One region of the Paenibacillus sp. S-38 genome, then DNA from elsewhere that is predicted to be linked to it. Evidence: riboswitches for the same ligand, from Rfam matches in the RefSeq annotation. Region 1 holds a riboswitch; the other holds the start of a gene.
The links. Region 1 has a riboswitch for cobalamin ahead of ACP26L_RS30815 (ribonucleoside-diphosphate reductase subunit alpha). Riboswitches for the same ligand answer to the same signal wherever they lie in the genome.

Region 1 (3,403 bases):
CTGAGGGATGACCGCGTTCTTTTTCTCCTCGACGAAGAACTTGTTGAAGATCGGGTCAATGCCTGCGGTGGAGCCGGCGATCAGGGACGTGGAGGCCGTCGGTGCGATCGCGAACATCCAGCCGTTGCGCACGCCGTACTGAGCTACCAGCTCTTTGAGCTCCAGCCACTCGGGGCTGTTGTAGCCGCGGTCCTCGAAGTAAGCGCCGGTCTGCCACTCGCTGCCTTCGAAGGCAGGGTAGGCGCCTTTTTCCTTGGCGATCTCCATGGAGGCCTTCACGGCGTAGTAGTTCATCCACTCGTAGATCTCGTCGGCTTTCTCCACATGCTCGTCGGATTCCCAGTTGATCTTCATCTGCGCGAGCATCTGGTGGTAGCCGCTGGAGCCGAGGCCGACGGCACGGTACTTCTTGTTCGTGATCTCCGCCTGCGGGATCGGATAGTAGTTCAGGTCGATGACATTGTCCATCATCCGCATCTGGGTCGTCACGACGCGCTCAATGTCTTCGCGGGTGTAGACGCGGCCGAGGTTGGTCGACGACAGGTTGCACACGACGAAGTCGCCGCTCTTCACCTGCTGGGTGATGATGCCGTCCTCATGCTGCGTCTGGATGAGCTCGGTCGGGCTCATATTCTGCGCGATCTCCGTGCAAAGGTTGGAGCAGTAGATCATGCCCTTGTGCTTGTTCGGGTTCGTCCGGTTGACGGTATCGCGGAAGAAGACGAACGGCGTGCCGGTCTCGAAGGAGGACGTCAGGATACGCTTCATGATGTCGATCGCCGGGATCTCTTCCTTGGACACCTTGTCGTCGTTCACGCACTCCCAGTAACGCTTCTCCCACTCCTCGCCCCACGAATCTTCGATGGAGTAGCCTCTGGCCTTGCGGATCTCGTGCGGGTCCATCAGGTACCAGGTGCCGCGCTCCTCGACGGTCTTCATGAACAGGTCCGGAATACATACGCCAGGGAAAATATCATGCGCCTTCATCCGGTCATCCCCGTTGTTCGTCTTGAGGTTCAGGAAGTCGAGAATGTCCTTGTGCCATACATCGAGGTAGACGGCAACCGCACCGGAACGTACGCCGAGCTGGTCGACGGCGACTGCCGTATTGTTGTAGTTCTTGATCCAAGGCACGACACCGCCGGCCACGCCCTTGTAGCCGCGGATGTTGGAGCCGCGGGAGCGGACCTTGCCGACATAGATGCCCATGCCGCCGCCGTGCTTCGATACCTGCGCGAAGTTCTGGTCGACGTTGTAGATGCCCCAGAGGTTGTCCGGCACTGTATCGATGAAGCAGGAGGAGAGCTGGTGCAGCGGCTTGCGCGCATTCGCAAGCGTCGGTGTGGCTACCGTCATCTCCAGGGAGCTCAGCACGTCGTAGAACTGTTTGGCCCAGGAGAGCTTGTCCGCTTCCTTCATGGCCAGGTGCATCGCAACGCCCATGAACAGCTCCTGCGGCAGCTCCAGCACTTCCTTGTCGAGGCCGCGGATCAGGTAGCGGTCGGCGAGGGTCTTAAGCCCGATGTAGTTCAGCAGGTGGTCGCGCTCCGGCTTGATGTAAGCGCCGAGTTCCTGGATGTCTTCCTTGGTGTAATGCTCGAGAATATAGCTGCCGTACAGCCCGGTGTTCGTCAGGTATGTAATCAGGGAATAGAGGTCGCCGTAGCCGAAATGTCCGTATTTGCGGTTGAGCTGGGCTTCCTTATATAGATCGTAGGCGAGCAGCTTCGCGGCGACATACTGCCAGTTCGGCTGTTCTACGCTGGTCTTCTCCACGGCGACCTGGATGAGCAGGCGCTGGATTTCCTTGGTGGTGATTCCGTTGCGGAACAGGGGGAGGAGTGCGGTTTCCAGCTCCAGGGGGTCGCATTCCGGATACGCTTCGCAGGCGAAATCGATCACCTTTTTCATTTTGGCGAACACTAGCTCTTCTTGGGTGCCGTCACGTTTGACGATAATCATGCTTCCAGCTCCTTCGGTGTACATAAACTTAAGAAAAGCATGCAGCCTTCTTATCCAGTAAGAAGGAATGCATGCCGAATGGATTCGAACACAAAAACTCGAGTCTCCGAAAAGGCAGCACTCCCTATCGCTCGTAGGGAAGCCGTGCTTAAGAATCCGGCAGGTCTTCTGGCTCGAAGGCGTCCTTGGGCGGACGGCGGCACTGCAGCGGAGCGGCGTATGAGCCGCCGGCAGGCGCACTTCTCACAGTGGCGGGACCGCGCCGGAATCGCACCGGCTTCCCTATTCTCTTCCTACCATATCTCGTAGCAAGAAGCACCTGATTCTACCATATGTAGTTGTTTCGTAGAGACAATAGTATGAATTTACCTTACTGGGGCGGTTGTGTCAATCTCTTATTTCGACACGCTTTTCCAGGAGCGCGCTCCCCAAACGTTACGATTCCATGGCAGGTCTTGGTGGCCGGCGGAGGAGTATGCTACAGTAGAATGCAGGTGCCGCAAGGCCCGCCCGGGTCCAGCGCCCGGCAGGATGACCGGCCCGCAGCGCCGTCTGCAGCCTCATCCGGGCAGCGTCATATATGGAAATATGGGAGGAATCTTCATTGAGGCTTCATTATATAGTTGCAAAAATAGTCACAAAACGTTCCCGTTACGCAGTGCTCCTGCTCCTGCTGATGGCCCTGACGCTGTCACTAGGAGCCGGTGGGTCCTCTGTATCCGCCCATGCCTCGCTGGTTGAGGCGGTTCCTGCCGCGGGCAGCGAACTGAAAGCCTCACCGGAACGCATCGCGCTTACCTTCAACGAGAGGCTTGAGAACGGGTTATTCTACCTGCGGGTCTATGACAGTGCGAAGAAGCAGGTTACGGAGGCTGCGGCGGTGATGAACCCGGAACAGACCACGGTTTCACTCGAGCTTCCTCCGCTCGTGCAGGGGAACTTCCTGGTGACTTATCACGTCATCTCGGCGGATGGGCATCCGGTGGAAGGCAGCTATCTTTTTGCCGTTGGACAAAGCTTGTCCGAGTCGGCAGATGCACAGCAGATGCCTGCAGGCATGCAGCACAGCCATGGAGACGAGCCCTTCGGCGGAACCTCCGCCGGGGATGTGCTGCAGTTCGCCTCGCGGATCCTCTACTACGCGGCACTGCTCATCTTCACAGGCTGGCTGCTGTGGTACCGCCGGTTCGGGGGCACGGCTCCAGAAGAGACGCGCACAAGGCTGCGCCGCCTAGCCGAGAAATGGCAGCAGCTCTATCTGATCGCTTACATCCTGTTCATGTGGGCGCATCTGCCGGACCTGCTCGGAGACAGCGGGGCGGAGGGGCTGCTGACTCTCTTCACGAAGACGGCCGCGGGCTATGCCTGGCTCGGGGGCCTGCTGCTTGCGCTGCTGAGCTTCGTGATGCTGTACCGCAGCACCGCGCTCGATCTAGTCTGG
Region 2 (3,403 bases), 2.3 Mb from region 1:
CGGCCAAAGAGCTCACGGCTTCGCTGAACGCCCTCTCCAGGGAGGTCAGCGCGGGCCTCGGCTCCATTCTCGCCCGCTACGACAGCGAGATCGTACCGGCCATGGCCGAGGCGCTCGCACGCCTGGAGCGGACAGCGAAGAATGCCGCCGATGTACTGCAGACGGCGGCGGGGCAGCTGCCGACGATCGAGGCGCTGCTCCGGGACGCCCAGGCCGGCATCGCCTTCGGGCAGGAGCAGCTCACCGCCCTGCAGGGGGATCTTCCCCGGCTCCGGGCCGGCCTCAGCGAAGCCTCCGCGGCTGTCTCGGAGAACATGACGCGGTTCACGGACGCCGTGAACCGGGCGGTTCCGTTCATCCGCAGCGACCTGCCGAAGGTGGAGCAGCGGGTTCATGAAGCGGCCGATTATGTGCGCAGCGAACTGCCGAACACCGAGGCGGACATTCGGCGCATGTCCGCCCTGATCCGGGAGAAGCTGCCGCTGGTGGAGTCCGGCGTCCACCAGGCCGCGGACCTGGTGCGCACGGAGCTGCCCGCGCTGGACAGCGCCGTCCGCAAGGCGGCGGACCAGATCCGGGCGCTGAAGGGGCACGGCGGCGATATTGAAGAGCTCGCCAGGCTGCTGCGGGGGGACATCCTGCAGGAGAGCGACTTCCTCGCGAACCCTGTCGTTCTTCAGGAGAACCGCAAATACCCGGTGCCCAATTACGGCTCGGCGATGTCCCCCTTCTACGCTGTACTGTCCCTCTGGGTCGGCGCGACGCTGCTCATCTCGCTCCTCCGGATCGATGTCGATGAGTCCTACGGCCACTACAAGGGCTATGAACTCTATCTCGGCCGGCTGCTGACCTTCCTGACGATCGGCGCCCTGCAGGCGCTGTGCCTGTCGCTCGGCGATATTTATCTGCTTGGCGCCTATGTGGTCGACAAGGGCTTGTTCGTCCTCTTCTCGGTCCTGATCAGTGCCGTCTTCGTGACGATCACCTACACCCTGGTCTCCGTCTTCGGCAACACCGGCAAGGGCATCGCGATCATCTTCATGGTGCTCCAGTTCACCAGCTCGGGCGGCACCTTCCCGATCTCCACCGCTTCGCCCTTTTTTCAGAGCGTCAATCCCTTCGTTCCCTTCACCTACGCCATCTCCCTGCTGCGCGAGACGGTAGGGGGCATGCTGCCGAAGACGGTCATCCGGAGTGCGCTGTGCCTGCTCGCCTTCATTCCGGCCAGCCATGCGCTCGCCCTCGGGCTGAAGCGGCCGCTCGCCCCCTATACCCGGCGCGCAGCGGAAAAAGCGAAGATGACCAAGGTCATCTCTTGACCCGTACGGGACAAACAAACAGACCGGATGTCCCGGGGGTACATATACTGGGGTGAGGTTCAAAACAAGAAGAGGAGTGAAGCTCAATGTCTTGCCCGAAATGTCCGACCCAGCGGGTGTTCGATCCTCCGCGCAAGGTGTACCGTGATTTCTACCATCCGCAGATCGTCGAGGTGATCCACAACGTCGAGATCGTCAACCGGCACCACTGCGTACCGGTTCCGTGCCACATCGTCACGTATACGGTCCGCGACGAATTCTGCCCTTCCCCGCTGACCGGTGCGGCGGAGGCACAGGTGCTGTCCAAGAAGAAAAAGGCGAAGCGCAAGTAAGGTCCCGGCTCCCTTCGCAGGAGCGGCGAGAATGGCTGACGGAGGCATCCGTCAGCCTCTTCGTGCATAGACCGGCCTTCCCGGCGGGGACGGGCTCCCCAATGGACAAAGTGAGCGCTTTATGATACGTTGATGAGGAAAAGATTAGGTGCCCCGGCATAAGCTCCGGGGGTAACAGGGAATCGGGTGCAAGTCCCGAGCGGTCCCGCCACTGTATTCGGGGAGTCCCGCCCATTCATGTCACTTGATGACGCAAGACATCAGGGAAGACGGGCTAAGACGAAGATCCGAGAGCCAGGAGACCTACCTAATCCGAACACCCAGACGCCTTCGCGGAGAGGAGAGGTGTACGAGCCATGAACCGGCAGTGAAGCCCCTTGCCGTCTATTGCGACGTACCCGTGACCAATCCCTTGGGATTGGTTTTTTTGCGTGGAACGGCCCGCCCTTAAGGAGCGGCGAAGCCGTTCTTTGATTGTCCGCCATTATTCACACGGGAGGAATTCAAAGTAACATGTCATCATCCAAAACAGTTTCTACCCTGCTGCTTGTCCTGGGCTTTACGGTCTACCTGCTGGCCGGCTCCCCGCAGCCGGTCTACGCCATGCACATCATGGAAGGCTTCCTGCCTATCGGCTGGGCCTTGTTCTGGTGGGCGGCGTTCCTCCCGTTCTTCCTGCTGGGGCTCCGGGCCCTCAAGCGGATTACGCGGGAAGCCCCTGAGCTCAAGCTCCTGCTCGGCCTCGCCGGGGCCTTCACCTTCGTGCTGTCGGCCCTGAAGATTCCGTCGGTGACAGGCAGTTCCTCCCACCCTACGGGAACAGGCCTTGGCGCCGTCATGTTCGGCCCGCTCCCCATGAGCGTGCTCGGTTCGATCGTGCTTCTTTTCCAGGCCCTGCTGCTTGCCCACGGCGGGCTGACGACCCTTGGCGCGAACGCCTTCTCGATGGCCGTAGCCGGCCCGGTGGCGGGCTTCGCGGTATACCGCTCCCTCTCGCGTATCTCGGGCAGGCCGAGGCTGTCCATCTTCGCCGCTGCCGCCGCAGCCGATCTTACCACGTATATCGTCACCTCGGTTCAGCTAGCTCTGGCCTTCCCTGCCGAGAGCGGCGGGATCCTCGGATCGCTGGCCAAATTCCTCGGCATCTTCGCCGTGACACAGATTCCTCTGGCGGTAACGGAAGGACTGCTCACCGTGCTGATCTGGAACTGGCTGCAGACCCACAGCCCCTCGGAGCTGACCCTGCTGCAGCACCGAATGAAAGGAGTACGCACCCATGACTAATACGTCCAAAAACCTATTGCTGCTGGCGTCGGTTATCCTGCTGTCCGCCGTCCCTCTGCTCCTGGTGGATGGAGACTTCGGAGGCGCGGACGGCGCCGCGGAAGAGCTGATCGGCGCCATCGCCCCCTCCTATGTGCCCTGGATCGCTCCGCTGCTGGAGCCTCCGGCCGAGACGGAGAGCATGCTCTTCGCCCTGCAGGCCGCGGCGGGAGCGGGCTTCATCGGCTACGTCTTCGGCTACTTCAAGGGCAGGGCCTCCAAACCCAAGGGGGACGATCACGCATCATGATCCGGCAGATCGATACGATAGCCTACACGAACCGGCTGGGCGACGTGCCGGCCCTGTGGAAGTCCGGGCTCGCCGCCGCTCTGCTCCTGCTCACCTATACGGCCCACGGGACGGTGCAGGTGCTCATTATCCTGTGGATGGTCCGTTGGACCATCCGGCATGCGCGGGTTCCGCTGCCC

Region 2: another riboswitch for cobalamin. It lies ahead of ACP26L_RS05635 (energy-coupling factor ABC transporter permease); the one in region 1 lies ahead of ACP26L_RS30815 (ribonucleoside-diphosphate reductase subunit alpha).

What each region holds. Positions count from the first base shown of each region.
Region 1 is NZ_CP187970.1:7,060,092-7,063,494, reverse strand. It holds gene ACP26L_RS30815 (ribonucleoside-diphosphate reductase subunit alpha) at 1-1,962, opposite strand, end outside; cobalamin riboswitch at 2,104-2,300, opposite strand; gene ACP26L_RS30810 (copper resistance CopC/CopD family protein) at 2,621-3,403, shown strand, end outside.
Region 2 is NZ_CP187970.1:1,188,532-1,191,934, reverse strand. It holds gene ACP26L_RS05645 (YhgE/Pip family protein) at 1-1,319, shown strand, start outside; gene ACP26L_RS05640 (hypothetical protein) at 1,406-1,651, shown strand; cobalamin riboswitch at 1,781-1,976, shown strand; gene ACP26L_RS05635 (energy-coupling factor ABC transporter permease) at 2,165-2,935, shown strand; gene ACP26L_RS05630 (energy-coupling factor ABC transporter substrate-binding protein) at 2,928-3,224, shown strand; gene cbiQ (cobalt ECF transporter T component CbiQ) at 3,221-3,403, shown strand, end outside.